4 regions of the Agromyces solani genome follow, and region 3 is predicted to be linked to each of the others. Evidence: predicted binding sites of a transcription regulator. Region 3 holds the regulator's gene; each other region holds the start of a gene.
The links. Region 3 encodes HrcA, which represses chaperone genes, less so after heat shock. Its sites were predicted from a motif close to TTNGCACTCGNNNNNNNCGAGTGCNAA; they were not measured.

Region 1 (7,602 bases), on a different contig from region 3:
ACGACGAGCTGAAGGAGTACGCGAAGCAGGCCGGCGTCGCGTCGCCCTCGACCGTCAACAGCTGCATCGACGACAAGCAGTTCCACCCGTGGGTGCAGAAGGCCACCGAGCGGGCCCTCACCCAGCCGGTGCCGAACTCCGAGCTCGAGTCGATCAAGGGCACGCCGACCGTGCTCGTCAACGGCCAGCAGTACGTGGGCTCGCTGACCGACCCCGCCGAGTTCCAGTCGTTCGTGCTCCAGGCGACCGGTCAGGCCTTCTCGGAGTCGAACTCGACCCCGACGCCCACCCCGACGCCCGCGGGCTGATCGGTCCCGATCCCGCGGAGGCCCGGCGCATGCGCGCCGGGCCTCCGTCGTCTCCGCGCGCCGAGTAGGATTGTCGAGGCCCGGCGTCGACGGGCCATGCCGGCTTGGCGCAATTGGTAGCGCACCGTACTTGTAATACGGGGGTTGCGGGTTCAAGTCCCGCAGTCGGCTCTTGACCGAGCATTCCGCCGACGTGCACCAGCCGCACCAGCACGCCGAGCGCACGCGCATGCCGCGCTGGATCGCCGTCGTGCTGGCGATCGTGTTCGGTGCCTGCACCGCGTTGCAGTCGCGGGTCAACGGAGCGCTCGCGGCCGACCTCGGCGATCCGTTCGCGGCGGCCGCGATCTCGTTCGGTTCGGGACTCGTGATCCTCGTCGTGGCCCTCTGCGTGTGGCGTCCGGGGCGGCTCGGGCTCGCTCGGGTGACGGACGCGCTCCGTACGCGCCGGCTCGCCTGGTGGATGGTGCTCGGCGGGTTGAGCGGGGCCTGGTTCGTCACGACGCAGGGGCTGTCGGCCGGCATCCTCGGCGTTGCGATGTTCACGGTCGCGATCGTGGCGGGGCAGACCATCGGCGGCATCGTGTTCGACCTCGCGGGGCTCGGCCCGGGCGGGCGCCGGCCGCTGTCGCCGACGCGGGTGCTCGGTGCGCTGCTCGCACTGGCCGCGATCGGCTGGGCCGTCTCGGCGCAGCTCGCCCACGACGTGCCGCTCGCCCTCATGCTGCTGCCATTCGCAGCAGGCCTCGCGGTCGCCTGGCAGCAGGCGGTCAACGGCCGCGTCAAGGCCGAGGCGTCGAGCGCCCTCACCGCGGCGTTCGTCAACTTCGCGGTCGGCACGGTCGCCCTCGTCGTCGTGGCGGTCGCGCACGGCACCGCGGCCGGCTGGCCCGAGCGCATGCCGAGCGAACCCTGGCTCTACGCGGGCGGCGCGATCGGGTGCGTGTTCATCGCGGGCCAGGCACTCGTCGTCCGCGTGGTCGGCGTGCTCCTGCTCGCCCTCTGCGGCGTCGCCGGGCAGCTCGCCGGCGCACTGGCGCTCGACCTCCTCCTGCCGACCGGCCGCGCCGTCGACGCCGCGACGATCGGCGGCACGCTGCTCGCGCTCGCCGCCGTCGCGGTCGCCTCGATCCGATGGTCGCGTCACCGGCACCGCTCCGAGGGTGTCGCGCGGCCCGGCGAGGTCAGTCGAGCGAACTGAACCGAGGCGGTTCCGACGGTCGGCGGGGCGCCCGCTCACCGTCGCGGCCGCCGACGTAGAGCCACCCGAGCAGCTGCTCGTTCGGGGCGAGCCCGTGCATCTCCGCGACGGCCGGATGCCTCGTATGGGGGCCGGTGCGCCACATGACGCCCCATCCGGCCTCGTCCAGCAGCAGGCTCAGCAGGTGCCCGACCCCGGCCGCCGCCGCGTCCTGCTCCCACTCGGCCGCCTTCGGGTGCAAGGTCCGTCGAACGACGAGCGCGATCAGGAGCGGCGCCCGAAGCGGCTTGGCCGCGAGCTTGTCCGCCGCAGGCCCCTCCAGTCCGGACGCCGCGGCGAGCGCGGCGCCGAGCCGTTCGCGCGCGGCACCGCGGAGCGCGATCGTTCGCCAGGGCCGGAGCCCGGCATGGTCGGCCACCCGCTCCGCCGCCTCGAGCAGCGCGAGCAGTTCCGCGTCGTCGGGCGAGGCATCCGTCACCTTGGGGGCCGAGCGGCGCTGGAGCGCCGCCCGGCGAGCCGAACCCGTCGTCACCGCGGCTCGGGGGTGAAGCCGAGCGCGAGCGAGTTCATGCAGTAGCGGTCGCCCGTGGGCGTGCCGAACCCGTCGGGGAAGACGTGACCGAGGTGCGAGCCGCAGGCCGCGCAGCGGACCTCCGTCCGCACCATGCCCAGCGAGCGGTCCTCGATGAGCTCGACCGCCTCGGGGCGCACCGACTCGTAGAAGCTCGGCCAGCCGCAGCCCGAGTCGAACTTCGTGCCGCTCTTGAAGAGCTCCGCGCCGCAGGCGCCGCAGGTGTAGACGCCCGCGCGCTCCTCGTCGAGCAGTTCGCCCGACCACGGCCGCTCGGTCGCCGCCTCGCGGAGCACCGAGTATCGCGCGGGGTCGAGTTCCGCGCGCCACTCCTCATCGCTCTTCTGCACGGGGTGTGACATGGGCGCTCCTCTCGTTCGCGTGATGGTTCCATCGTCGCAGTTCCCGGAGGGTGCGACGACATCCGATGCAACGCCCCACGACGGCCGGGTGTTCCACGAGGACACACGTCGCCGTGCGGCGGCCTCCCGGCGCGCGTTGCCTAGGATGTGCTGCAGGCGGGCCGCCCCGGCTCGCGCGACGGGAGGATCGGATGAGCGCCGAGCGCGTGCCGCACCGCCCCGACGACGACCCGCTCGACGATCGCCAGGTGCGCGTGCTCGCCTTCGAGGCGCGCGCATGGCAGCAGCCGGCCCGCAAGGCCGAGGCGATCCGCGAGGAGTTCGGGATCTCCGCCGCCCGTTACTATCGGATCCTCGGCGAACTCATCGATTCGCCGGCGGCCCTCCGCCACGACCCGATGCTCGTCAAGCGACTGCAACGGCTGCGGTCGGCGCGCCGGGCGGCGCGATCGCAACGTTCGCTCTCCCTCGGCCGACCGCTCGACTGAGCGCGGCCCCGACCCGATCTGGACCCCATGGCGCAGAAGTTCCCCCGCGACCGCTTCGACTCGATCCCGCACGGCATCGACCGCGTCGGCGCGCACCGCGCTCCCGCCCGCCGGGGTGCGAAGTGGATCCGGTTCGGCTGGGCCGTGCTCGCGACCGTCGTGCTGGCCGGCATCGGCATCGTCGCCGTCATGGTCTTCAACGACCGGTTGAACATGTCGGGAGGACCCGAGGCGACGCCCTCGGCATCGCCGGTGGCGACGGCCGAGCCGACGATCGCCCCGATCCCGGTGACCGTGCTCAACGGGACGACGACGGCGGGACTCGCCGCCAAGGCGAGCGAGGCCCTCACGGCCGGCGGCGTCACGGTCGGCGCCGCCGCGAACGCCAGCGAGAACGACCTCACCACCACCGTGGTGTACTACGCGACGGCCGACCTCGAGGGAGCGGCCCGCGGGGTCGCCGGGCTCCTGCCCGGCGCCGACGTGCGACTCTCGGAGACGTTCGCCGAGACGGGGACCCCGCTCGTGGTCGTACTCGGCTCGGACTACGCGGAGGCGTCGGCCGGCTGACCGTTCGGTCGAATCGTTGCCATTCTGCGACCATTCGTTGCGGCACCCCTCTTGTGCACGGGATGTCGCGTCTGTGAGTATCTGGAATTGGTCGCTCGAGCCCGTGCGGATGCCAGGAGCCTGGCGTCGCGCGACAGCGTGCCGAGTCGGCCCGGTACAGGCGACAGGCACGTGCTGATCGACACACTGCAGTTATGGGAGCAACGCATGGCGAACGGAACCGTCAAGTGGTTCAACGCTGAAAAGGGATACGGCTTCATCACCGTCGACGACGGCGGCCAGGACGTCTTCGTGCACTACTCGGCCATCGACATGGCCGGCTACAAGGTGCTCGAAGAGGGCCAGCAGGTCGTCTTCGAGGTCGGCGCCGGGGCGAAGGGGCCGCAGGCCGAGGCGGTGCGTCCCGCCTGAGCGACATCCGAGCGTTCCGAACGCGTCGCCGGATCGGCGGCGCGTTCGGTGCGTCCGGGGCCGGAACTCGCGGCGTTACGCAGGCGCCGGCTCCGGCGTGTCCGCGTCCGATCGTGGGCCTGGCGACGGCGCCGTGGCTACGATGACGGCATGGTGAAGGGGGTTCGCCCTGGCGCTCGACGCACGGTCGTCGCCGTCGTGCTCGCGGCCGCGGCGCTGCTGACCACGGCCTGCCAGGGGCCTCGGCCTGAACCGACCGAGACGCCCGCGCCGACCGCCGAGCAGCGCCCCGCCGGGAGCTCGGAGGCCGTCCCGATCGCGTTCTCGCCGCTTCGCGGCACGCCGACCGATCCGGCGGCGCCCCCGCGTCCCTCGCTCGCGGTGAAGATCGACGACCACGAGGAGGCGCGCCCGCAGATCGCGCTCAATCGCACCGACCTCGTCTTCGAGGAGCTCGTCGAGGGCGGCCTCACCCGCTACTTCGCCGTCTGGCATTCCGACGTGCCCGACACCGTCGGGCCGGTACGGTCGATCCGCCCGATGGACCCCGACATCGCGACGCCGCTCGGCGGGATCATCGCGTACTCCGGCGGACAGGACCAGTTCGTCGCGATGATGATGGCGACGCCGCTCGAGAACATCGTGTTCGACTACGACGAGACCGGGCTCTTCTTCCGGGCGGACGAACGGCCGGGACCGCACGACGTCATCCTCCGCTCGAAGGAGGCCGTGGCCCGCAACGCGAAGCTGTCGCCGCCCGACGTGCAGTTCGCCTACGGCACCGCCGACCCGCTCGCCGACCCCGCCCTCGAGGCGGCGCCGACGTCGAAGATCGCGCTCGTGTTCTCGGAGGCGCGCAACCCCTCGTGGGACTGGGATGAGGGGGCCGCCATGTGGCTGCGCTCGCAGGAGGGGACGCCCGACACGCAGGAGGGCGGCGAGCGCGTGCGCGCGACGAACGTCGTCACGATGCGCGTCGGCATCGACTGGCGCTATGGCGAGGTTCCGAAGACCGTCATGGTCGGCTCGGGGGAGGCGTGGGTGTCGGTGGCGGGCCGTACGGCGCACGGCACCTGGAAGAAGGACTCGAGCGCCGCCCCCATCGTGCTCACCGCCGCCGACGGATCGCCCATGCGGCTCGCGCCGGGCAACACGTGGATCGAACTGGTGCCGGAGTCGGGTTCGGTCGGCTTCTCGCAGTGAGTCGCCGGCGCGCGGCGGACGTGTTCGCCCGGAGCGTGCTGCGCGGCCCCGTGCTCGCTTGCACTCCCAGCACGAGAGTGCCAGAATCTTCTTAGCACTCACTCGTTTTGAGTGCTAAACCACGAATCTTTGAAACGTCCGAGAAGGGACGAGAGACACACATGGCAAAGATCATTGCTTTCGACGAAGAGGCCCGCCGCGGCCTCGAGCGTGGCCTCAACACGCTCGCCGACGCGGTCAAGGTGACCCTCGGCCCGCGCGGTCGCAACGTCGTGCTCGAGAAGAAGTGGGGCGCCCCCACGATCACGAACGACGGCGTGTCGATCGCCAAGGAGATCGAGCTCGACGACCCGTACGAGAAGATCGGCGCCGAGCTCGTCAAGGAGGTCGCCAAGAAGACCGACGACGTCGCTGGTGACGGCACCACGACCTCGGTCGTCCTCGCCCAGGCGCTCGTCCGCGAGGGCCTCCGCAACGTCGCCGCCGGCGCCGACCCCATCTCGCTGAAGCGCGGCATCGAGAAGGCCGTCCAGGCCGTCGAGGCCGAGCTGCTCTCGAGCGCGAAGGAGGTCGAGACCAAGGAGGAGATCGCCGCCACGGCTTCGATCTCGGCCGCCGACGAGCAGATCGGTGCGCTCATCGCCGAGGCGATCGACAAGGTCGGCAAGGAGGGCGTCGTCACCGTCGAGGAGTCGAACACCTTCGGCACCGAGCTCGAGCTGACCGAGGGCATGCGCTTCGACAAGGGCTACCTGTCGGCGTACTTCGTCACCGACCCCGAGCGCCAGGAGGCGGTCTTCGAGGACCCGTACATCCTGATCGTCAACAGCAAGGTCTCGAACATCAAGGACCTGCTGCCCATCGTCGACAAGGTGATCCAGACCGGCAAGCAGCTGCTCATCATCGCCGAGGACGTCGACGGCGAGGCCCTCGCGACCCTGATCGTGAACAAGATCCGCGGCATCTTCAAGTCGGTCGCCGTCAAGGCCCCGGGCTTCGGCGACCGCCGCAAGGCGCAGCTCCAGGACATCGCCATCCTCACCGGCGGCCAGGTCATCTCGGAGGAGGTCGGCCTCAAGCTCGAGAACGTCACCCTCGACCTGCTCGGCCAGGCCCGCAAGGTCATCATCACCAAGGACGAGACGACCATCGTCGAGGGTGCCGGTGACGAGGAGGCCATCGCCGGTCGCGTCGCGCAGATCCGCAAGGAGATCGACAACACCGACAGTGACTACGACCGCGAGAAGCTCCAGGAGCGCCTCGCCAAGCTCGCCGGCGGCGTCGCCGTCATCAAGGCGGGCGCGGCCACCGAGGTCGAGCTCAAGGAGCGCAAGCACCGCATCGAGGACGCCGTCCGCAACGCGAAGGCCGCCGTCGAGGAGGGCATCGTCGCCGGTGGTGGCGTCGCCCTCATCCAGGCCGGCAAGACCGCCTTCGAGAAGCTCGAGCTCTCGGGCGACGAGGCGACCGGTGCGAACATCGTCCGCGTCGCGATCGACGCGCCGCTCAAGCAGATCGCGCTCAACGCAGGTCTCGAGCCGGGCGTCGTCGTCGACAAGGTGCGCAACCTCCCGACCGGCCAGGGCCTCAACGCCGCGACCGGCGAGTACGTCGACATGCTCGAGGCGGGCATCAACGACCCGGTGAAGGTGACCCGTTCGGCGCTGCTCAACGCGGCCTCGATCGCCGGCCTCTTCCTCACCACCGAGGCCGTCGTCGCCGACAAGCCCGAGAAGAACCCGGCTCCGGTCGGCGACCCGACGGGTGGCATGGACTTCTAAGCAGTCCGAGCATCAGCGCGAAGGGCGCCTCCTCCGGGAGGCGCCCTTCGTCGTGCGTGCCCGCCGGGGCAGCTCGACCGGCTCGTGGCTGAATCGTGATCGGACGAGGGCCGGCTCGGCGTGTCGTCCTCAGTAGGGTGAGGCCATGCACAGCACCGCCCTGCGGCGGCGACCCGGCGTCGTCGTGGCCACTGCGATCGTCGTCCTGCTCACCGGCTGCACGGTCGCGGAGTCCGCGGAGCCCGCCGAGACCGTCGAGCCGTCCGCAACCGGGTCGGCATCGCCCGCCCCGGCACCGATCGACGCGCCGATGCCGCGACTCGGGATCGACTGCGACGAGGTGCTGCCGCTCGAGACGATCGCCGGGTTCCTCGGCGACGGCGTCGCCGAGGTTCGATCGGTCGACCTCGGTGCGATCGCATCGCCCGACGCCTCGGCCGGTGCGCAGCTCGGCGCACTGGAGTGCACCTGGGACGACGGAAGTGCAGCCGGCACGTGGACGGGGCCGGCCGAGCGGGCGCAGTCCGCGAAACTGCAGATCCTCCCGGGCGCCGAGGAAGCCGCGCTCGACTACGTGTCCACCTATGCGGGCTCCGGCCTGCCTGCCCCGTACGGCGCGACGGCGCTCGGCCCCCGCTGCGTGCTCTTCGAGGTCGACGGGTTCTGCGAGCTGCACGGCTGGCTCGCCGGATCGTGGATCGTGCTCC
Region 2 (7,602 bases), on a different contig from region 3:
GGCGAAGCCCGTGCCGTAGGCGTCGTTCTGGTAGATGATGCCGAGCGTCGAGTTGCCGTCTTCGGCGGCCAGGTTGCCGAGCACCTCGCCCTGCAGCAGGTCGGAGGGGGCGGTGCGCCAGTAGAGCCCGTTGTCGTCGATCGTCGACAGGTCGAGACCCGTGTTCGACGGCGACATGAGCACGACGCCGGCGCTCGTGACCTGCTCGTAGATGTTGCGGGTCGTCGCCGAGGCCGCAGCGCCCGAGATGGCCGAGACGCCCTGCGAGAGCAGGTCGGTGACCGAGCCGGTGGCGACGTCCACCGTGCTGTCGCCCTCGTCGCGGAGGGTCAGCTCGAGCTGGATGCCGAGGTCGGCGGCGTTGATGTCGTTGACCGCGAGCTGTGCTGCCGCGATCTGGGGCGGGCCGAGCACGGCGAGGGTGCCGCTCTGGGGCGCGAGCTGGCCGACCTTCAGGGTCAGGTCGCGCTCGCCGGCCTCGATCTCCAGCGCGTCGCCGGCGTCGGCGGGCGCCTCGCTCTCGGTGGACGACGGGGTTCCGCCTGAGGTGCACGCGGTGAGCAGGAGGGTGCTGACGCCGACGATGGCGAGACCCGTCCAGGCAGCGCGCGCGGAACGCTTGGCCGAAGCCTTCGCGAAGACGCTCATGTTGCTCCTTGGGACTGAAGGAATTCGTTACACAATCCAGCGTCGGGACGACGCCGTTTGGATTGACAGTATTGCGGGGCTCCGACGGAAACAAGTCACCCCGGTCACAACCCGGTAACACCGGCCGGATCGTTACCGGGTCGACACCTCGACGGGGTTTCACGCACGGAATCCGCGTCATACGCCGTCATCCGCTGCGGATTCCGCCACCGCGGCGCCTGCCCGCCGCGCCGTCCGACGAGGCTCCGATCAGAGCCCGCTCCGGCCCGGGACGCCGGCCCCCGACCGACTCAGACGGGCTCGGCGACGATCCGCCTCGCGGCGCGACCGCGCCGCACGAGGTCGACCGTGAGGACCGCGAGCGCGACCCAGACGAGCGCGAACCCGATCCATCGTTCGGGCGGCATCGGTTCGCCCAGCACGGCGACGCCGACGATGAACTGGATGAACGGCGCGAAGTACTGGATGAAGCCCATGTAGATGAGCGGCAGCCGTCGCGACGCCGCGGCGAAGAGCAGCAGCGGCACGGCCGTGACGACGCCGGCGAGCGAGAGCAGCACCGCGTGCCAGGCGCCGTACGCGCCCATCGTGAGCCCCTCGGCCGCCGCGATCCACCACAGCTGCGCGGCGGCGACGGGTGCGAGCCAGAGCGTCTCGAGCGTGAGGCCCGACACGGCGTCGACCCTCGGGCCGACCCGCTTCTTGATGAGCCCGTAGAACCCGAACGAGAAGGCGAGCAGCAGTGCGATCCACGGGAACCGCCCGTAGCCGAGGGCGAGCACGACCACCGCGACCATCGAGATGCCGACGGCGACCCACTGGGTGGGGTTGAGCCGCTCGCGCAGCACGAGCACGCCGAGCAGGATCGTCACGATCGGGTTGATGAAGTAGCCGAGGGATGCCTCGACGACCTGCCCGTTGACGGCCGCGTAGACGTACGTCTCCCAGTTGACGAAGATCAGCGCGCCGGCCGCGGCCATCGTGAAGAGCACGCGCCGGTTGCGCAGGAGCCCGATGAACTTCGCCCAGCCGCGGGTGACGGTGATGAGCAGCGCGCAGAAGACGAGCGAGAGCAGGATCCGCCAGGCCACGATCTCGACCGACCCCGTCGGCTCGAGCGCGATGAAGTAGATGGGCAGGATGCCCCAGAGCAGGTACGCGGAGACCGCGTAGCCGAGACCCGGTCGGCTGATCGCGCCGTGTTCGGCGTGGGCTGAGCGGGAATTCACCGATACAGCCTACGCCCGACGGGCGACGCGGCCGAATCGATTCGAGGCCGGATGCCCCGTGCCCGCGTGGGACGGCCGCATCGCCGCCGATACGGCGAACGGCCCGGATGCCGAAGCATCCGGGCCGTTCGAGAAGGTCTCGGGTCGCTCAGCGAACGACGACCGCGAGCACGTCGCGGGCCGAGAGGACGAGGAAGTCCTCGCCGCCGAACTTGACCTCGGTGCCACCGTACTTCGAGTAGATGACCTTGTCGCCGACCGCGACGTCGAGCGGAACGCGGTTGCCGTTGTCGTCGATGCGACCGGGGCCGACGGCGACGACCTCGCCCTCCTGCGGCTTCTCCTTCGCGGTGTCGGGGATGACGAGACCCGACGCCGTGGTCTGCTCGGCCTCGACCTGCTTGATGACGATGCGATCCTCGAGCGGCTTGATGGAAACCGACACGGTTGACCCCTTTTCTAGACGAATGCCGTCTTTGACGAAAGACTTGTTAGCAGCCTCGGAACGAGAGTGCTAAAGCGAGTCTAGGCGCGTTCTGGCACTCGTGCAACGTGAGTGCCAACGCCGTTCACGCGAGGCGAACGCGCGGCGAACCCGAGCGGCCGGCGCGCACGTCGTCGGCCGGGCCCGCGGTGCTAGCGTTGCCGGGTGGAACGCTCCGACCTCGTCGAACTGCTCTCCCCCGAGGGACTCCGGCTGCTCGATGCGCTGCCCGAATGGGACTCCAAGGCCGACATCGTGAAGACGGTCGCCGAACTGCGCCGCCAGGGCCACGAGGCCGGCCTCGTCGCGACCGTGCTGAGCCAGTCGAAACTGCGTGCGAAGGCCGCGTCGAAGTTCGGCCCGTTCGCCGCTCGCATGCTCTTCACCGAGGCCGGCCTCGAGCAGGCGACCCGGCTGCAGGTCGCAGCCCTGCACGCCGGCCGGTTCTCGCGCGCTGGGGTCCGGCACGTCGCCGACCTCGGCTGCGGCATCGGCGGCGACGCGCTCGCGATGGCGGCGATCGACCTCGAGGTCACCGCCGCCGACGCCGACGAGGTCACCGCCGCGATCGCGGCCTACAACCTCACGCCGTTCCCGCACGCGCGCGTCGTGCACTCGCGCGCCGAGGACGTCGCGCTCGGCGGAATCGACGGCGCCTGGCTCGATCCGGCGCGCCGCACGACGTCGGGCGGCACGACGACGCGCATCGCGGATGCCTCGGCCTATTCGCCGAGCCTCGACTTCGCGTTCGGGCTCGCCGAGCGGATGCCCGTCGGCGTGAAGCTCGGCCCCGGCACCGACCGGGACGTGATCCCGGCGGGTGCCGAGGCGCAGTGGGTCTCGGTCGACGGCGACGTCGTCGAGCTGGCCGTCTGGTCGGGTGCGCTCGCCCGACCGGCGATCGGTCGCGCCGCGCTCGTCATCCGCGGCGACGCCGCGCACGAGCTCACCGCGGCGAACGACAGCGAGGACGCCCCCGACGGACCGCTCGGCGACTACCTCTACGAGCCCGACGGCGCGGTCATCCGGGCACGGCTGATCGGCGACCTCGCTCGCGCCAACGGCGCGTGGATGCTGAGCCCGGGCATCGCCTATCTCACGGGCGACACGGCGTTCGACTCGCCGTTCGCCCGCGGATTCCGGGTGATCGAACGGCTTCCCGCCGATGAGCGGGGCCTGCGCCAGGCCCTGCAGGCGCGCGGCGTCGGCACGATCGAGATCAAGAAGCGCGGGGTCGACGTCGACCCGGCCGCGCTGCGGACCAGGCTCAAGCTGCGCGGCGCCGAACGGGCGACGATCGTGCTCACGCGGGAGCAGGGCCGCCACGTGGCGCTGCTCGTCGAGCGCCTCGAACCGGCCGGTTGAGGAGCGCCCGGCGCAGGGGCACGCGTCTCGAGACGCTCAGGCCGGAAGGGCGCCGAACACGATCGCGTAGTAGCCGATCCAGACCGCCGAGAACACGAGGCCGGCGAGCCCCGTGCCGATGCCCGTGAAGGCGAGCGCCCGCCCGTGCTCCTCGCGACGCAGGCCGAGCACGCCGAAGACGATGGCGGCGATCGACAGCGGCAGCATCCAGCCGACGAAGAGCGAGGCGACCGCGCCGATCACCCCGGTGACGGCGGCGACCCAGCTGTACGCCCGGCGCTGCTCCTCCTCCTCCTCGATCGCCTCGGCGGCCTCGTAGCCGGCCCGATGCACGATGAGCAGCTGACCCGTCGAGATGCGTCGCAGCTGATCGGTGTCCACCGGGACGTCGAACTCCCTGACATCGCCCTCGCGGACGACGGGGTCGGCGCGGAATGTGGGCTCCGCCGGACGGTAGGGGGCCAGCGGGTCGGCGGGCGTCGGCCGATCCGCCGGCGCGGGCTCGGCGGGCGCGGACTCGGCCGCAGCCGCCCGGTCGGCGCCCGGAGGCTCGACGTCGATCGCCGGTTCGCCCCCAACCCCGGGCCCGGCCGCAGCCGCCGGCCCAGCCGCCGGTTCTACCGGCGCTTCAGCCGCCGGTTCGACCGGCGCCGGGAAGCGGTCGGGGGCCTCGCCGTTCGGCGAAGCCCCCTCGCGTTCGGTCATCTCGTCGCTCAGTAGTCGTAGTCGAACGACGGGTCGTTGTAGTCGACCGCCGAGAAGACGACTCCCCACATCACGAACGACAGCAGTGCGATCGCGATGCCGGCGAAACCGAGGATGATGCCCGTGAGCCACATGCCCTTGGCCTCGGGCTCCTTGCCCTTGCCGATGAAGCCGAGCACCACGGCCGCGGCCGGGATGAACAGCTGCAGCACGCCGCCGACGAACGGCAGGAACACGACGGCGAAGCCGACGAGTCCGACGATGCCGGCGATCAGCGAGATGAGGCTGAACACCGGCGTCTTCTTCGCCGGGGCTGCGCCGTAGGCGGGCGCTGCGTACGCGGGTGCGCCGTACGTCGGGCCACCGGGCCCGCCGGGGGCGCCGTAGCCGGGCTGCGGCTGCGCACCCGGTGCGCCGTACGCGTTCGGAGCGGGCGGCGGCGGAGGCGTCGCCGCGCCGTACGCCGGCGGAGCCGCCGGCGCGGGTGCGCCGTACGCGGGCGGTGCCGGCGGCTCGGGCGCCTCGGGCGGCTCGGGCGCCGACGGGGGCTCGGGCGCCGACGGCGGCTCGGGTGCGCTCGGCACCTCGGGCCCCGATGCGGCGGCGTCGACCGGCACGACCGGCTCGGGCTCGCCGGGAATACCGGGCTCCGCCGGAGCGGGCGCGTCGGGCTCGGGCACGTTCGGCACCTCGGGCTCGACCGGTGCGCCGGGGACCTCGGGGGTCTCGGGCGTCTCGTCGGGATTCTTCGGGTCGGTCATTTCTTCCCCCATTCGGTGAGCGGGCGGGAACGGCTCAGTAGCTGCTGTAGCCCTGCGAGGCGGCGACGCCGGCCAGGACGACCGCGAAGATCACCCAGAGGATGCCGACGACGAGGCCGATGTAGCCGATGATGAGGCCGGCGATCGCGAGGCCGCGGCCCTGCTCGCCGGTCTTCTTGATCTGGCTCAGCGCGATGTGGCCCGTGATGATGGCGACGAGCGAGATGAAGAACGCCGAGACGAGCGACACGATCGCCAGCACGTTGGTCTTCGAGCTCGCCGGAGCCGAGTAGGCCGGTGCAGCGTAGGCCGGCGCGGCCGGCGCCGAGTAGGCGGGAGCCGCCGGCGGGGCGGGCTGAGCGCCGGGCTGCTGTGCGGGCTGCTCGGGAAGGTTCGGGTCGGTCACTGTGGTTCCCCTCGATGCTGTGATGGTGGTCGCACCGCCGGTGCGGCAGGTGCTCCGGGCGCGATCGATGTCCGCAGCCCGGTGGTTTCGCCCCCACACTATCGCGCGAGCCCCGTCGCGCACAGGATTCTTGCGTCAGTCGACCTGGATGTCGGTCACCGGCAGCGTCGAGTCGGCGCCGAACCCGAGGCTCGAGGGCGCGTGGCCCGCCATCACGAGCTGCGCGCCGAGCGCGGCGATCATCGCGCCGTTGTCGGTGCAGAGCGACAGCGGCGGGATGCGCAGCGCGATGCCCGAGGCATCCGCCCGTTCGCGTGCGACCTCGCGCAGCCTGGCGTTCGCGATGACGCCGCCGCCGAGCAGCAGCCGCGGCACGCCGAGCTCGTTGCACGCGTCGATCGCCTTCGAGACGAGCACGTCGACGACCGCCTCGCGGAAGCTCGCCGCCACGTCGGCCATGGGCACGGGTTCGCCGGCGGCCTCGCGCTGCTCGACCCACCGCGCGACGGCGGTCTTGAGCCCCGAGAAGCTGAAGTCCCAGCGATGCGCAACCAGGTCCTTCGGGCGGGTCAGCCCGCGCGGGAAGCGGATCGCGTCGGGGTCGCCGCCGGCGGCCGCGCGGTCGATCTCGGGGCCGCCGGGGTACGGCAGGCCGAGCACCCGGGCGACCTTGTCGAAGGCCTCCCCCGCGGCGTCGTCGATCGTCTCGCCGAGCAGTTCGACGTCGGAGACGAGATCGCGCACGAGCAGCAGCGAGGTGTGGCCGCCGGAGACGAGCAGCGCGACGGTCGGCGTCTCGAGCGGGTCGGCGGCGTCGAGGAGGTCGGCGCCGACGTGCCCGACGAGGTGGTTGACGGCGTAGATCGGCAGCCCCTTCGACAGGGCGAGCGCCTTCGCGGCGCCGACGCCCACCATGAGCGCGCCGGCGAGCCCGGGGCCGCTCGTCACGGCGACCGCGTCGAGGTCGTCGAGCCCCACGGATGCCTCGGCGAGCGCCTGCCGGATGGTCGGGCCCAGCGCCTCGAGGTGGGCGCGCGCCGCGACCTCGGGCACGACCCCGCCGTACCGGGCGTGCTCCTCCATCGACGAGGCGATCACGTTCGCGAGCAACGTCGAACCGCGCACGATGCCGACGCCGGTCTCGTCGCACGAGGTCTCGATGCCGAGGATGAGCGGGGCCGTCGTGTTCATCGGGGGCCTCCCGTCGGCCGTCCCCGGGTGCCCTCGTCGGGTCCGGAGGCGGGTCGCGTCACCGCGGCGGGCACGTCGAGCCGCATGAGCACGGCGTCGACGCCGTTGCGGTAGTACCGCGGCCGGACGCCGATCTGGACGAAACCGAGCGAGTCGTAGAGGGCGCGCGCGATCGGGTTGTCGGCGCGCACCTCGAGGAAGATCTGGGCGATGCCGCGCCGGCGCGACTCGGTGATGAGCGCGTGCATGAGTCCGCGGCCGAGCCCCATGCCGCGCGCGGCCGGATCGACGGCGATGGTCTGGATGTCGCCCTGGTCGCCGCCCCGCGGTGCGAGCAGGCCGGCGTAGCCGAGGAGGGGCGGCCACGAGGCATCCACATCGTCGTCGGTGTCGTCGCTCGCGTTTCCCGCGTCGTCGCCCGCCGCGGCCGCGCGCCCCGCGGCATCGTCGTCGATCGCCACGAGGTAGTACCCGTGGGGACTCTCGATCTCGCGGAGCATCGCCTCCTCGGGCCAGGCGTCGTCGGTGAACGTCGCCCGCTCGAGCCGCATGATCGCCTCGAGGTCGGCCGTCCTCGCCCGGCGCATGAACACGCTCACCGCAGCACCCGCTTTCCGGCGGAGGGCGACACGTCGGGCGCGCGCAGGTAGAGCGGCGCGTCGTCCGCGAGCGGCAGCCGCCCCGACGCGAACGCGAGCTCGGCGAGCATGCCGACGGCGGCGGCCGAGACGACCGCGGCCTCGTAGCGGAGCCCGCGGGGCTCTGGCACGGCGTCCCGGGGCGCGAGGCCCGGGCCGGTGAGGCGCACCGGGA
Region 3 (7,602 bases):
TGCGCCGGCCTCGACGAGCCGTTCGAGCTCGGCGGGGGCGATGCCGCCCTCGGGGCCGACGACGAGGGCCACGTCGCGGCCGTCGGGTTCGAGTTCGGTGAGCGCGACCCGTGCGGTCGGTTCGAGCACGAGCACGCGACATCCGGCCAGGCGTTCGGCCAGGCCGGCGGTCGTCGTGACCTCGGCCACCTCGGGCTGCCAGGCGCGGATCGACTGCTTGACGGCTTCGCGCACGATGGTCGCCCACCGGCGCCGCCCCTTCTCGGCCTTCGGTCCCTCCCAGCGCGACACCGACCGGGTCGCGGCCCACGGCACGACGCCGTCGACCCCGAGCTCGGTCGCCGCCTGCACGGCCATCTCGTCGCGGTCGCCCTTCGCGAGGGCCTGGACGAGCGTGATCGCGGGGGTCGGGCGCTCCTCGACGACGACCTCCTCGGCGACGAGCACGAGCTCACGGGACTCGATCGAGACGACCGACCCGCGCACGATCACGCCGCGGCCGTCTCCGATCGCGATGCGCTCCCCGGTGCGGACCCGCGCGACGGTGACCGCGTGCCGTGCCTCATCGCCCGACAGCCGCACCTCGGCGCCGGGCGCCAGGGTGCGGAGATCGAGCGATTCATCGAGGTAGAGGCTGCTCATGGACGGCCCCGGTCAGCCGAGGAACCGGTCGCGCAGTCGCGCGAACAGCCCCTGCTGGAAGTGGCTCAGTTCGGGCGCGGGCGAACGCCTGGACTTCGCGAACTGGGCGATCAGGTCGCGCTCCTTCGACGAGAGCTTCGTCGGGGTCAGCACCTGCACGCCGATCTTGAGGTCGCCGCGGCCGTTGCCGCGCAGCTTCGTGACCCCTCGGTCCTTCACCGTCAGGATCTCGCCGCTCTGCGTGCCCGCCTTCACCTCGAGCTCGACATCGCCGTCGAGCCCCGGGATGGTCGCGTTCGTGCCGAGGATCGCGTCCGTCATCGCGACCTCGAGCGTCGCGAGCAGGTCGTCGCCGTTCCGGCTGAACACCTCGTGGTTCTTCACCTTGATCTCGAGGTAGAGGTCGCCGTTCGGGCCGCCGGCGGGGCCGGCCTCGCCCGAGCCCGGCATCTGCAGTCGCACGCCCGTGTCGACGCCGGCGGGGATGTCGACGGGCACCGTACGGCGCGCGCGCACCCGCCCCTGTCCCTGGCACGTCACGCAGGGGGTGGCGATGATCGTGCCGTACCCGCGGCAGGTGCCGCACGGGCTCGACGTCATCACGTTGCCGAGGAGCGACCGGACCTGGCGCTGGATCTGGCCCGAGCCGTGGCAGATGTCGCACGTCACGGGCGACGTGCCCGGCTGGCAGCACGACCCCTGGCAGGTCTCGCAGCGCACGGCCGTGTCGACCTCGATGTCGCGGTGCGTGCCGAAGATCACCTCGTCGAGGCCGACCTCGACGCGGATCAGGGCGTCCTGCCCGCGTTCGCGCCGCGACCGCGGCCCCCGGCTCTGCTGGGTCGCCCCGAAGAACGTCTCGAAGATGTCGCCGAAGCCGCCGAAGTTCTGGCCGCCGAAGCCGCCCTGGCCGCCGCCGAGGTCGTACTGCTGCCGCTGCTTCGGGTCGCTCAGCACGTCGTAGGCGTGGGTCACCTCTTTGAAGCGCTCGGATGCCTCGGCCCCGGGGTTCACGTCGGGGTGGAGCTCTCGCGCGAGGCGGCGGTAGGCCTTCTTGATCTCGTCGGGGGTGGCGTCGCGGGAGACGCCGAGGACCTCGTAGTGGTCGGCCACGGAGGGCATGTCCTTTCGGTTGCGCCGTCGAAGATCGACGGCGGCTGGTCAGTTCTCGCCGAGCGTGCGGGAGAGGTATCTGGCGACCGCGCGGACCGCGGCCATGCTGTTCGAGTAGTCCATGCGGGTCGGCCCGACGACGCCGAGGCGCGAGATGTCGCGGCCGGGGATCTCGAAGGCGCTCGACACGATCGAGGTCTCGCCGAGCCCGAACGACGCGTTCTCACGGCCGATGCGCACGGCGACCGCGTGCTCGTCGGTCGCCATCTCGCCGAAGAGCCTCAAGAGCACGACCTGCTCCTCGATCGCCTCGATGACGCCGAGGATCGACCCCGCGAAATCCTGCTCGGTGCGCACGAGGTTCGCGGCGCCGGCGACGACCAGCCGGTCGTTGCGCTGCTGCCGGGCCTGGTCGGCGAGCGTCGCCGCGAGCGTGTGCAGCACCGCGGCATGTCGCCGATCGATCACGTCGATCTCACCGGACAGCAGCTCCGAGGCGTCCGCCATGGTGGTGCCCGCGACGAGCTCGTTCAACCGGTGCCTGAGCGACGCGAGCGTCTCGTCGTCGACCGGCTCGGCGAGCTCGGCGAGCCGCTGCTCGACCTGGCCGGAGTCGGCGATGAGGATGCAGAGCACGCGCGTCGGCGCGAGGCCGACGAGCTCGACGTGACGCACCCGAGCGCTGGCGAAGCTCGGGTACTGCACGACCGCGAGCTGCTTGGTCAGCTGCGAGATGAGGCGCACGGTGCGGGCGAGCAGCTCGTCGAGGTCGCTCGATTCGCCGAGGAAGGTCTCGATGGCCTGGCGCTGCGCCGGAGTCAGCGGTCGCACGTCGGTCAGCTGGTCGACGAAGACGCGATAGCCCTTGTCGGTCGGGATGCGACCCGACGACGTGTGCGGCGCCGCGATCAGTTCCTCTTCTTCGAGGAGTGCCATGTCGTTGCGGATCGTCGCCGCCGACACGCCGAAGGCGTGCCGCTCGACGATGGTCTTCGACCCGACCGGCTCGCGCGAGGCCACGTAGTCCTGCACGATCGCACGGAGCACCGCGAGACTGCGTTCGGAGACCATGGTCCTCGCTTCCTCTGCACGGTTTAGCACTCGATCGACCGGACTGCCAATCATATCGCGACATCCCGGGACTCGGCCGTTGCCGCACCCGGTGGCGGGCGCTACCGTATGGATGTTCCGCGCGCCGCCCCCGACCTCCGCGGCCCGCGACCACCCAGTCCCGACGCCCGAAAGGCACGCCCATGAGCGACTCCGCCCCGCCGCCCCCTGCACCAGCGCCCCAGCCCGCCGGCGCCCTCCCCCACGACCAGGATGTGCTGTGGGGTTCGCTCGCCCAGCTCGGCGGCATCCTCGGCCCCCTGCCCGCCCTCATCATCTGGCTCGTGTTCAAGGACCGCGGCCCCTTCACGAACGTCGAGGCGAAGGAGGGCCTGAACTTCCAGATCACGGCCGTCATCGCGTACGTCGCGATCGTGATCGTGAACACCGTCCTCGTCCTCGTGACCTTCGGCGTGTGGGGCTACGTCGCGTGGCTGCTGCCGACCGCGCTCTGGATCGCCGTCGTGGTGTTCTCGATCCTCGCGTACCTGAAGGCGAAGGACGGCACGCACTACCGCTACCCCTTCGCGATCCGCCTCATCAAGTAGCGGGAATCCGAAGGCATCGCCGAGCGCGCCGCGGGAACACTTCCCCGGCGCGCTCGTCTGTGCCAGCATGACAGCGACCCGCCGTCCGGCGGCCCGACCAAGGAGAGACCATGTCTGAGGGCACCCCGCCTCCCCCGCCCCCGAACCCCTATCAGCAGAACCAGCCGCTGAGCCCGTCCGACGAGAAGCTCTGGGCGACGCTGATCCAGATCGGCGGCATCATCTTCGGCGTCCTGCCGTCGCTGATCGGCTACCTCGTGCTGAAGGACAAGGGGCCGTTCGTCCGCGGCCACGCGGCGACCGCGCTGAACTTCCAGATCACGCTGCTGATCGCCTACGTCGTCGGCTGGGTCACCGCGTTCATCTTCATCGGCTTCCTCATCCTCGCCGCGGCGTGGATCTGCTCGATCGTGTTCGGCATCATCGCCGCGATCGCGGCGAACAAGGGCGAGCCGTACGTCTACCCCATCGCGATCAAGTTCGTCAGCTAGGACCGACCGCTACTCGACCCCGTCGAGCAGCCGGCGCACCACCGCGTCGGCCAGGAGCCGCCCCTTCCGCGTGAGCGTCAGCGCACCGGAGAGGGCGGCTCTCGCGTCGACGAGGCCGTCGGCGATGAGCCCCGCCACGGCGTGACGGCCGCCCGTGTGCAGGGACGCGATCGCGAGTCCCTCACGGATGCGCGTCGCGAGCAGCACGCGTTCGGTCTCGCGGGTGCGCCCGTCGAGCACCTCGCGCCCGACGGCGGGCGAGACGCCCGAGGCCAGCCGCTCGGCGTACGCCGACGGGTGCTTCGCGTTCCACCAGCGCACGCCGCCGACGTGGCTGTGCGCGCCGGGGCCGACGCCCCACCAGTCGTCGCTGCGCCAGTAGCCGAGGTTGTGCCGCGAACGGTGCTCGGCGCCGCGCGCCCAGTTGCTCACCTCGTACCACTCGTACCCGGCCGCGACGAGCGACTCGTCGGCCAGTTCGTACATGTCGGCCTCGAGGTCGTCGGAGGGGGTCTCGAGCTCGCCCCGGCGGATCTGCCGGGCGAGCTTCGTGCCGTCCTCCACGATGAGCGCGTACGCGCTGAGATGGTCGGGCCGCTGGGCGATCGCGTGCTCGAGGCTCCGCCGCCAGTCGTCGAGCGACTCCCCGGGCGTGCCGTAGATGAGGTCGAGGCTGACATCGAGCCCCGCCTCGCGCGCCCAGGCCACGACCTGCGGCACGCGCTCGGGGTCGTGCGTGCGATCGAGCGCGGCGAGCACGTGCGGCACCGCCGACTGCATGCCGAACGACACGCGCGTGAACCCGCCGGCGGCGAGTTCGTCGAGCTCCCGGCGGCCGACCGAGTCGGGATTGGCCTCGGTGGTGACCTCGGCCCCGGGCGCGAGGCCGTACTCGTGGCGCACCGCGCCGAGCATCGCGACGAGGTCGCCCGCGGGCAGGAGGGTGGGCGTTCCGCCCCCGAAGAAGACGGTCTCGGCTCGACGCGGAGGGACCCCGGATGCCTCCAGCACGCGCCGCGACATCCTGATCTCGTCGATCGCCTGGGCCGCGTAGTCCGCCTGCCGGGCGCCGCGCAGCTCGTCGGACGTGTAGGTGTTGAAGTCGCAGTAGCCGCAGCGCACGCGGCAGAACGGCACATGCACGTAGACGCCGAACGCCCGGTCGGCGGCACCGGCCGCCGCCTGGGCCGGCAGCAGGCCGTCGGCCGGGGCTGGATCGCCGAGCGGCAGCGCCGAGCCCACGCCTACGCGCCGCCGGCGGGGTGGAGCGCCCGCAGTTCGCGTCGGGTGAGCTCCCGACGACGACGACGCGTGAACGGCGAGAGCACGGCGCGGGCGCCGCCCGCGGTCGCGAGGATGGACCGGATCGTGAGCCACACCGTGTCGTCGTCCCGGTGCTCGAGGATGAACGACTCCTCACCGGTCTCGGCCCCGTGCGCGGTCGTTCCGTAGGCGAAGCCGATGCGGTTCGGCTCGTCGATCACGTAGACGACGAGCACGGGCGTCTTCGCCGTGCCGAACCGGCGCTTGCGCTCGAGGGTCGCCGTCATGCCCGCGGCGATGTAGGGGGTGCCGTCGGCGCCGAACCGGTCCTCCGTCCGCGGTGCGGGCTGGTCGGTGAGGGGGGCGCCGGTCGCGTCGAAGACGATGCCGGGGTACTGGGCGCCCGTGCCCGCCGAGACGTCGGCGATCGTGAACCCGGCGCCGCGCTGGATGCCCCAGGTCATGAGCGCCTCCGCCGACCGGTCGAACCGCTCCTTGCCGGAGCCGAGCCGCACCGAGTCCTCGGCCGGGCGGAGACCCGTCGGCGGGTAGCGGAGGAAGTCGGGGTCGAGGGTCGCGCCGATGGCGCCGTAGGTGACCGACTGGTCGGTGAACGTGCTTCTGCGAGTCATCCTGTGTCGTCCTTCGCGCCCCGGGGGCGGGCGCTACTTCTTGGCGTCCTTCTTGGTCTCGGTGTCACCCGACAGCGCGGCGATGAAGGCCTCCTGCGGCACCTCGACGCGGCCCACCATCTTCATGCGCTTCTTGCCCTCCTTCTGCTTCTCGAGGAGCTTGCGCTTGCGGCTGATGTCACCGCCGTAGCACTTCGCCAGGACGTCCTTGCGCATCGCGCGGATCGACTCGCGCGCGATGATGCGGGCGCCGATCGCGGCCTGGATCGGCACCTCGAACTGCTGCCGGGGAATGAGCTCGCGCAGGCGGCCCGTCATCAGCACGCCGTAGGCGTACGCCTTGTCGCGGTGCACGATCGCGCTGAACGCGTCGACCTGCTCGCCCTGGAGCAGGATGTCGACCTTCACGAGGTCGGCCGCCTGGTCGCCCGAGGGCTCGTAGTCGAGCGACGCGTAACCGGCCGTCTTCGACTTCAGCTGGTCGAAGAAGTCGAAGACGATCTCGCCGAGCGGCATGTTGTAGCGGATCTCGACCCGGTCCTCGCCGAGGTACTCCATGCCGAGCAGGGTGCCGCGGCGCGACTGGCAGAGCTCCATGATCGTGCCGACGTAGTCCTTCGGGGCGAGGATCGCGGCCTTCACCATGGGCTCCCGCACCTCGGCGATCTTCGCGCCGGTCGGGAACTCGCTCGGGTTCGTGACCGTCACCGTCTTCTTGTCTTCGGTCGTGACCTCGTAGACGACGCTCGGCGCCGTCGTGATGATGTCGAGCCCGAACTCGCGACGAAGCCGTTCGTTCACGATCTCGAGGTGGAGGAGGCCCAGGAACCCGCAACGGAAGCCGAAGCCGAGCGCGACCGAGGTCTCGGGCTCGTACACGAGCGCCGCGTCGGAGAGCTTCAGCTTGTCGAGCGCCTCGCGCAGCTCGGGGTAGTCGCTGCCGTCGATCGGGTAGAGCCCCGAGAAGACCATCGGCAGCGGCTCGGTGTAGCCCGGCAGCGCCTCGGTCGCGGGCTTCACCGCGGTCGTGACCGTGTCGCCGACCTTCGACTGGCGCACGTCCTTCACACCGGTGATGAGGTAGCCGACCTCGCCCACGCCGAGCCCCTTCGTCGGCTGCGGCTCGGGCGCGCTCACGCCGATCTCGAGGATCTCGTGCGTCGCCTTCGTCGACATCATCTGGATGCGCTCGCGCGGATTCAGCTGGCCGTCGACCATGCGCACGTAGGTCACGACGCCGCGGTAGCTGTCGTAGACGGAGTCGAAGATCATCGCGCGGGGAGCGGCGTCGGCGTTGCCGACCGGAGCGGGGATGCGCTCGACGACGCGGTCGAGCAGTTCCTCGACACCGACGCCCGTCTTGCCCGAGACCTTGAGCACGTCGTCGGGCGAGCCGCCGATGAGGTCGGCGAGCTCGCGGGCGTACTTCTCGGGCTCGGCGGCCGGAAGGTCGATCTTGTTCAGGACCGGGATGATCTCGAGGTCGTTCTCGAGTGCGAGGTAGAGGTTCGCGAGCGTCTGCGCCTCGATGCCCTGGGCGGCGTCGACGAGCAGGATCGCGCCCTCGCACGCCGCGAGCGAGCGCGACACCTCGTACGAGAAGTCGACGTGGCCCGGCGTGTCGATCATGTTGAGCGCGTAGGCGGCGCCCTCGACCTGCCACGGCATTCGCACGGCCTGGCTCTTGATCGTGATGCCGCGCTCGCGCTCGATGTCCATGCGGTCGAGGTACTGCGCGCGCATATCGCGGTCGGACACGATGCCCGTGATCTGCAGCATGCGGTCGGCAAGGGTCGACTTGCC
Region 4 (7,602 bases), on a different contig from region 3:
CCGAGGTCGCGGCCGTGATCGGCGACGGCGCGCAGCTCGACGCGCTCAGCCAGTTCGCCTTCTACGACGAGGTCGTCGACGCGAAGCACGTCGCGCAGGTGCCGGCAGGCGACGCCTACGGCCCCGGCACGATCATCGACGAGTCCGACGCCGACTGGCGCGTGCGGAACGTGACCTACCCCGAGCTCGTGAACCTCCTCGACAGCGACGGCGACGTCGTGCTGTTCTTCGGCGGAACGTGGTGCCACAACACCCGCGCCGTGCTGAAGGAGGTCAACCGGCAGGCCGTCGCGAACGACGTCGAGCAGGTGTACTTCTTCGACCTGCGCCTCGACGGCGCCTCGGGCAACCACCTGCACATCCGCGACACGAAGTCGCCGTTCGCGAACTTCTACGGCGATCTCGTGAACGAGTACCTGCCCGGCCTGAAGACGCAGTACCAGCCGAGCTCCGACCCGAAGCTCGCCTACCAGCAGGTGGACTACCACCCCGGCGGCGACACCGCGCAGCCGCTCGCCACCGCGAAGAAGCTGCAGGTGCCGTTCCTGCTCGAGTACGACCGCGCCAACACGGTCGACGGCCGGGCCGCACCGGTCGCACGCCAGTGGATCCACGACAACGGCGACGGCACCTACAAGGAGTACATGACCGAGTGGTGGTACGTGAACGACCGCCCCGGCAGCTACGCGACGAACCCGAACCCCGAGAAGCAGGCTGCGGCGTACGCCTTCGCCGACGAGGCGATCGCCGAGCTCGCCGTGTTCTTCGAGGGCCTCGGCGACGACACGACCGGCCCCTCGAACCCGCCCGTCGACCCCGAGCCCACCGACCCGACCACCGTCGAGGGCACGGTCGAGGTGAGCGGTGACCTGCGCCCGGGCGGCCGCATCACGGTCTCGGCGAGCGACCTCGCCGGCGGCACGGAGGGCTTCTCGGTCGAGCTGCACTCCGACCCGGTGGTGCTCGGCACGGTCGACACGGATGCCTCGGGCGCCTTCACCCTCGACGCGACGATCCCGTCCGCGACGCCGCCCGGCGCGCACGAGGTCGTCGTGCTCATCGACGGCGTGACGGTCGCCTCGACGCCGGTGACGGTGGCGGCCCCGGGCGGAGACTCGGGCGGCTCGGACTCGGGCTCGGGCTCCGGCTCCGGCGACGCGGGGTCGGACGCCTCCGGGTCGAGCGGAGCCGACGGCTCGCAGGCGGCCGGCCTCGCCTCGACCGGTGCCGGCTTCGTCGACGTGCTCGGGTGGACGGCATTCGCCCTGCTCGCCGCGGGTGCCGCGGTGTTCGTCGCGACCCGGGTGCGCGCCCACCAGGCGAAGTAGCCCGACTCCCCACGAGGGGCGGGGCCGGATCGGCCCCGCCCCTCGTGTGCGCCCACGGCACCGCGCGGGCACCGCACCGCTGCGCGCCGCCGCACCGTGTCCGGCGCCGGCGCTCATGCACGGCCGCGCGGCCCGTAGATGAACTCCTCGGCGTGTTCGACCGCCTTCCTGAAGGAGTCGTTGCGCAGAGCGACGGCGCGATCGTCGGGTGGTGGGCCCGACGGCAGCGCCTCCATGTACCCGGCGAGGCCCTGCGGCCGGAGCACCCAGATGCCGCCGTGCGGTGGGAGGTAGAACACGGCGAACGAACGCGCCGATGGATCTTCCTCCCAGACGGGCACCACCGCGACAGCGGCTCCGGTGTCCACGTTGACCCACTGGGCGCGAGGGCGCGGCTGATTCTCGTCGTACACGCTGGGATCGAGGAAGGGAGCGGTGCCCTCGCCCCAGCGTTCTTCGAATCGCTCGTGGAATATCGGAAAGACGGCGTAGTCGTAGCGGCGCCACGCCGTGTCTGTCTGTGCCATGGCCTTCCTCTCGCCGACAGCACTCGGCTCGACGACTGATCGAAGAGCGCGGCGGCGGCGAGGGACGAGCCCTCGCCGCCGCTGCCGCTACTTCGCCGTGACCTGCTTCTCGGCGCTGCCGGCCGAGGTGATCGCGATCTTGCGGGGCTTCGCCTGTTCGCTGACCGGGATGATCACGCTCAGCACGCCGTTGTCGTAGTGCGCGCTGATGCCGGCCGTGTCGAGGCCGTCACCGAGCGTGATCCGGCGCAGGAACGACCCGCTCGGTCGCTCGCGGACGAGCCATTTCGCCGCTTCGTCCGAACGCAGGGTTCGTTCGGCGCGGAGCGTCAGCAGCTGCCCGTCGACATCGACGTCCACCGAGCCGGGGTCGATCCCGGGCAGATCCGCCGCGAGGACGTAGTGGTCGCCATCGCGGTACAGATCGATCGGCATGACCCGCGGTCCCTGGCTCGCGTCGAGCATGGACTCCGCGAGTCGGTCGATCTCGCGGAACGGATCCCAGAACATGGCCATGGTCTCGTCTCCTTCCGGTTCACCATTGACCGATGAAGATGAGCGATGCTCGCTCATCGCGAGATCTAGATTAGCACTCTGCATGGGCGAGTGCTAAGTGTGATTCGCGCTGAGCGAACCAACTCGCCCCGCAGCATCCCGACGCCTCACGGCCCCCGACGTCACCCCGCGGCGGGCACCCCGACGATGCCGTTCGCCTCGCGGGCGACCCACTCGACGAGCGGCAGCATGCGCTCCATCAGTTCGGAGCCGAGCGGCGTCAGCGAGTACTCGACGCGCGGCGGCACCTCGGGATAGGAGGTGCGCGCCACGAGTCCGTCGGATTCGAGCGTGCGCAGCGTGGAGGCGAGCATCTTCTCGCTGATGCCCTCGACCTCACGGCGCAGTTCGCCCCAGCGATGGGTGCCATCGGTGAGGGCGAGCAGCACGAGCACGCCCCACTTGCTCATGATGTGGTCGAGCACGACGCGCGTCGGGCAGCCCTCGGTGAAAACTTCTCCTGAGCTCTCCCGGATTTCAGCAAGACTTACCGCCATGTGGGTACCTTACTGAAAAGTGGGTACCGATTCGAGGGAAGGCAGGCGCGAGGCATCCGGTTGCAGTTCGATGACGCCTCACCGGAAGGAACCGAATCCCATGACCATCCTCGTCACCGCCGCCTCGGGCCAGCTCGGCCGCCTCGTCGTCGACGCGCTGCTCGCGCGCGGCGTCGCCCCCGCCGACATCGTCGCGACCGCTCGCGACACCGCGAAGCTCGCCGGCCTCGCCGACCGCGGCGTGCGCACCGCGCGCCTCGACTACGCCGAGCCCGCCTCGATCGCCGCGGCGCTCGACGGCGTCGACACCGTCCTGCTCGTCTCGGGCACGGAGTTCGGCGAGCGCGCCGCGCAGCACCAGAACGTCATCGACGCCGCGAAGGCCGCCGGCGTCGCGAAGCTCGTCTACACGAGCGCCCCGCAGGCCGCGACCGCCGACTTCGTGCTCGCGCCCGAGCACCGCGCCACCGAGGCGGCGATCGCCGCATCGGGCATTCCCGCGGTCATCGCCCGCGACAACTGGTACACCGAGAACTACGCAGCGGATGTCTCGCGCGCGGCCGACTCGGGCGTCATCGCCGCGTCCGTCGCGGACGGACGCGTCGCGAGCGCGACCCGGGCCGACCTCGCCGAGGGCCTCGCCGTGCTGCTCATCGACGACGACCACGTCGGCCGGGTGCTCGAACTCGCCGGGTCCACGTCGTGGAGCTACGACGAGCTCGCCGCCGCGGCGTCCGAGGTGCTCGGCCGCGAGGTGCGGTACGAATCGCTCACGACCGAGCAGCACGTCGCCGCGCTCGAGTCGGCCGGACTCGACGCCGGCACCGCCGGGTTCGTCGCCGGCATCGACGACGGAATCCGCCGCGGCGTGCTCGACGTGCCGAACGACACGCTCGCGGGCCTCATCGGCCGCCCGACGACCTCGCTCGCCGACGGGCTGCGCGCGGCACTGGCCGCCTGACGCCCCGAGGAGCGCCCGACCGGGTCGGGCGCTCCTCGACCGGCAGAGGTCAGCGCACCACGTCGTAGACGACCTTGACGATGCCGTTCGAGTAGGCCTCGTGCTCGGTGAGCTCGAGCTTCGCGAACGCGTCCTCGTCGTCGGCGAACAGGCGCTTGCCGCTGCCGAGCAGCAGCGGGAACACGAGGAGGTGGTACCGGTCGACGAGCCCGGCGGCGGCGAGCCCCTGCGCGAGCCTCGCGCTGCCGTGCACGATGATCGGACCGCCCTCGCCCTCCTTGAGCCGGGCGACGTCGTCGATCGAACGCAGCAGGTTGGTGTCGTGCCACTCGGGCACGAGGTCGGACTCGTCGAGCGTCGTCGACACGACGTACTTCGGCATCGCGTTGTACTCGGCGAACTCCTCCTCCATCGAGGGCCACACGGGTGCGAACTCCTGGTAGCTCACGCGGCCGAGCAGCAGCGCCCGGGCCTCGAGCTGCTCACGGCCCTTGATCTCGTAGGCCTCCTCGACGAACGGCACGTCCTTGAACGTCCAGCCCGCCCGCGGGTGGCTGCCGCCGCCGGGCGAGTCGACGACGCCGTCGAGGCTGATGAACGCGGTCACGATGATGGGGCGCATGGGCTTGTCCTTCCGATTGCGGTGGCGGCGGAGCATCCGCCTTCATTCTGGACGTCGAACGGGCCGCACCGATATCGACAGTGCGGCCGGATTTCCTCGCCGGCCGCGCGTCGCCGCGTGAACGAGACGGATGGCTCGGGTCATGCGGCGTCACAGCGGGTGCGCGCGGCCTACGCTCGAAGGATGACTCGACTTCGGCCCGTGCTCGCGGCCCTGCCCCTGCTCGTGCTCGCCCTCGCCGCCTGCTCGGCCACGCCGTCGGGCTCCGACGGCCGGACCGCCGAGCCCACCGCGGCCGCGACGGCCGAAGCCACCGCCGACGCCGCGACCGTGCTCGAGGAGTGCACCGGCGTCGCCGTCATCGTCGACTCGGGCGACCTCGAGGTGAGCGAGCCGATCGATGCGGCGGCGTGCGTCGACACCGACGGGCCGATCCTCGCGGCCGACGCGCTCGACGAGGCCGGCGTCACGACCGAGGGGACGGTCGAGTGGGGCGACCAGGTCGTCTGCCGCGTCAACGGCGAGCCCGCCGAGGACACGCTCATCACGGCCGCCGACGGCACCGAGTACCACGAGACCTGCGAGTCGATGCCGGCCGCGTTCGCGTACTGGTCGCTCTGGCAGCGCACCGCGGGCGGCGAGTGGGCGTACGCGCAGGAGGGCCTGCCGACCCTCGAGCTGCAGCCGGGCGACGCGGTCGAACTGCTCTTCACGCTCAACGACGCCCCGGCTTCGCCCGAGTCGGTCGAGTAGCGAAGCGTATCGAGACCACTGGTTCCGCGTCACGGTGGTCTCGATACGCTCCTTCGTCGCTACTCGACCGAGCACGGCGATCGCCTCTTGACCGCACGCCCCCGACCTGATGTCCTGACCCCGATGTTCCGGTTCCGACCCGCTCCGCTCCGCCTCGCGATCGTGCTCGCGGCGGTGTTCGTCGCGACCCGGGTCGTCTACCGGGCGTTGTTCGCGGGTGCGGGCGGCCCCGGCGTCGTGCTCGTCGACCTGCCCGTCGTGCGGCTCGCTCCGCCGTTCGAGCACGTCGCGATGTTCGGGCCGATCACGACGGGCGGGCTGCGGGCCGCGGTCGTGAGCGCCTTGCCCATCGCGCTCGTGATCCTCGCGTTCGGCGTGGTCAACGCGTGCATCGACGTCTCACGGGTGTTCGCCCGCGCCGCCCGCGGCGGACCCCTCGCCGGCTCGGCCCGTGCGCTCGTGATCGCGTGGTCGACGTTCCCCGCCCTCGCCGACGCCGTGCGCCGGGTGCGGCTCGCCCGACGGCTGCGCGGCGAGCGCGGGGCGGGTGCGCTCATCGTGCCGATCCTCGAGCACACGATCGAACGCTCGATCGCGATCGCCGCCGCGATGGAGGTGCGCGGCTTCGCCGCGACCCACCGCGTCGAGGGCGACTGCGCGAAGCCCGTCGAGGTGCGCGACGCGGTGATCGCCCACCGCGGCGGCGCGGGGCGGGATGCCACGGCCGGAGCGATCCCGGGCGCCTGGTCGCTCACCGTTCCCGAACTGCGGCTCGAGCCCGGCACGCTCACCGTGCTCGCGGGCCCGACCGGGTCGGGCAAGTCGACGCTGCTCGGCACGCTGAGCGGCGTGCACACGCACGTCGACGGCGGACTCGCGACGGGCTCGATCCTCGTCGGCGGCGTCGACCGTCTCACCGTGCCCGCCCGCGACACCGCCGGGTTCGTGGGGGTCGTCGCGCAGGACCCGAGGCTCGGGTTCACCAGCGAGACCGTCGACGACGAGATCGGGTTCGCCCTGACCGTTCGCGGCGTCGCGTCGGTCATCGTCGCGGCCCGGGTCGCCGAGGTGCTGACGCGCATCGGCGCCGAGCACCTCGCCGGACGCGAACTGCGCACCCTCTCGGCGGGTGAGGCCGCACTCGTCGCGATCGGGGCCGCGCTCGTCGAGCAGCCCGTGCTGCTGCTCGTCGACGAGCCGCTCGCCGACCTCGACCCCGACGCCCGGGCGCGCATCACGGCGCTCCTCGGGCGCATCGCCCACGAGGCGGGAGTCTGCGTGCTCGTCGCCGAGCACCGCGCCGAGGCGTTCACGACGGTGGCCGACGGGTGGCTCGAGATCTCGGACGGGGTGCTGGTCGAGGGTTCCGTCGGTCGAGGAGGCGCGCCGGCGCCGTATCGAGACCACGAGGATCGAGCGCAGCTCACGGGGTCTCGCGAGGCGTCGACTGCGACGGGGCTCCTCGACCGGCGGGTGGGCGGCGGACTGCGCGTGGAGGGCGTCACCGTGCGACACGACGAACGGGTCGCCGTCGACGACGTCTCGTTCGCCGCGGCGCCCGGCGAGATCGTCGCCCTCGGCGGACCGAACGGCGCCGGCAAGTCGAGCCTGCTCACCGCGATCGCGCTCGGCTCCCGGCCGGGCACGGTGCGCACGGGCGACGTGGATGCCTCGGCCCGGCGCCGACGCCGGTCGACACCGCCCGGGGTCGTGCTCGTGCCCGATCGATCCGACGACCTGCTCTTCGCCGACACGGTCGCAGCAGAGTGCCGGCGCGCCGACCGCACCGGGCACCGCCAGCGCGGCACGACCTGGGCTCTCTTCGCCGAACTGCTCGGGAGGACTTCGGCCGATCGGGAGGACGGAATCCGCGAAAGCCTCCTCCCGATCGACCGAACTCCTCCCGTGGCCGAGCGTGACGCGGCCGCGAGTCCCGATGCGCGTGCGCTTCGGTCGCGCGCCCGACCAGCCGGTGGTCTCGATTCGCGCGGCGGCGCGCACTACTCGACCGACCGACTCGAGCTCGCTGGGCGGCATCCGCGCGACCTCTCGGCCGGCCAACGGCGGCTGCTCGTGATCGCCGTGCAGGCGGCGGGCGAGGCATCCGTGCTGCTCGTCGACGAACCGACCCGGGGACTCGACCCGAACGCCCAGACCGCGCTTGCGCGGGCGCTGCGACTCATCGCCGACCGGGGTCGCACCGTCGTGGTCGCGACCCACGATCGCGGCTTCGCCGCCCGCATCGCCGACCGCGAGCTCACGATGGTCGACGGGCGGCTCGCACGCGCGGCGCCCGCCCCGACGCCAGCCCCGACGCCGGCGGGAGGTGCGGCATGAGCACGCTCGCCGGTTTCCCGGC

Region 1: the regulator HrcA is predicted to act here: its motif matches at 5,206-5,232, upstream of groL (chaperonin GroEL).
Region 2: the regulator HrcA is predicted to act here: its motif matches at 2,414-2,440, upstream of groES (co-chaperone GroES).
Region 4: the regulator HrcA is predicted to act here: its motif matches at 2,442-2,468, upstream of AC3RJ7_RS01800 (Hsp20/alpha crystallin family protein).

What each region holds. Positions count from the first base shown of each region.
Region 1 is NZ_JBYRER010000001.1:835,315-842,916, forward strand. Features, by position in the region: gene AC3RJ7_RS03830 (DsbA family protein) at 1-308, shown strand, start outside; tRNA gene AC3RJ7_RS03835 (tRNA-Thr) at 407-479, shown strand; gene AC3RJ7_RS03840 (DMT family transporter) at 481-1,509, shown strand; gene AC3RJ7_RS03845 (nitroreductase family protein) at 1,493-2,041, opposite strand; gene msrB (peptide-methionine (R)-S-oxide reductase MsrB) at 2,038-2,442, opposite strand; gene AC3RJ7_RS03855 (DUF3263 domain-containing protein) at 2,634-2,930, shown strand; gene AC3RJ7_RS03860 (LytR C-terminal domain-containing protein) at 2,958-3,500, shown strand; gene AC3RJ7_RS03865 (cold-shock protein) at 3,708-3,911, shown strand; gene AC3RJ7_RS03870 (DUF3048 domain-containing protein) at 4,062-5,114, shown strand; gene groL (chaperonin GroEL) at 5,276-6,895, shown strand; gene AC3RJ7_RS03880 (hypothetical protein) at 7,041-7,602, shown strand, end outside.
Region 2 is NZ_JBYRER010000001.1:674,593-682,194, reverse strand. Features, by position in the region: gene AC3RJ7_RS03225 (ABC transporter substrate-binding protein) at 1-648, opposite strand, end outside; gene rarD (EamA family transporter RarD) at 939-1,877, opposite strand; gene groES (co-chaperone GroES) at 2,026-2,322, opposite strand; gene AC3RJ7_RS03210 (class I SAM-dependent methyltransferase) at 2,527-3,726, shown strand; gene AC3RJ7_RS03205 (DUF4190 domain-containing protein) at 3,763-4,431, opposite strand; gene AC3RJ7_RS03200 (DUF4190 domain-containing protein) at 4,440-5,192, opposite strand; gene AC3RJ7_RS03195 (DUF4190 domain-containing protein) at 5,227-5,598, opposite strand; gene tsaD (tRNA (adenosine(37)-N6)-threonylcarbamoyltransferase complex transferase subunit TsaD) at 5,734-6,789, opposite strand; gene AC3RJ7_RS03185 (GNAT family N-acetyltransferase) at 6,786-7,388, opposite strand; gene tsaB (tRNA (adenosine(37)-N6)-threonylcarbamoyltransferase complex dimerization subunit type 1 TsaB) at 7,385-7,602, opposite strand, start outside.
Region 3 is NZ_JBYRER010000004.1:126,150-133,751, reverse strand. Features, by position in the region: gene AC3RJ7_RS17285 (16S rRNA (uracil(1498)-N(3))-methyltransferase) at 1-642, opposite strand, end outside; gene dnaJ (molecular chaperone DnaJ) at 655-1,755, opposite strand; gene hrcA (heat-inducible transcriptional repressor HrcA) at 1,804-2,826, opposite strand; gene AC3RJ7_RS17270 (DUF4870 domain-containing protein) at 3,009-3,413, shown strand; gene AC3RJ7_RS17265 (DUF4870 domain-containing protein) at 3,524-3,904, shown strand; gene hemW (radical SAM family heme chaperone HemW) at 3,914-5,146, opposite strand; gene AC3RJ7_RS17255 (DUF1990 domain-containing protein) at 5,149-5,799, opposite strand; gene lepA (translation elongation factor 4) at 5,833-7,602, opposite strand, start outside.
Region 4 is NZ_JBYRER010000001.1:374,166-381,767, reverse strand. Features, by position in the region: gene AC3RJ7_RS01810 (hypothetical protein) at 1-1,328, shown strand, start outside; gene AC3RJ7_RS01805 (hypothetical protein) at 1,442-1,855, opposite strand; gene AC3RJ7_RS01800 (Hsp20/alpha crystallin family protein) at 1,943-2,371, opposite strand; gene AC3RJ7_RS01795 (winged helix-turn-helix transcriptional regulator) at 2,533-2,907, opposite strand; gene AC3RJ7_RS01790 (SDR family oxidoreductase) at 3,008-3,868, shown strand; gene AC3RJ7_RS01785 (dihydrofolate reductase family protein) at 3,918-4,490, opposite strand; gene AC3RJ7_RS01780 (hypothetical protein) at 4,674-5,243, shown strand; gene AC3RJ7_RS01775 (ATP-binding cassette domain-containing protein) at 5,367-7,580, shown strand; gene AC3RJ7_RS01770 (ECF transporter S component) at 7,577-7,602, shown strand, end outside.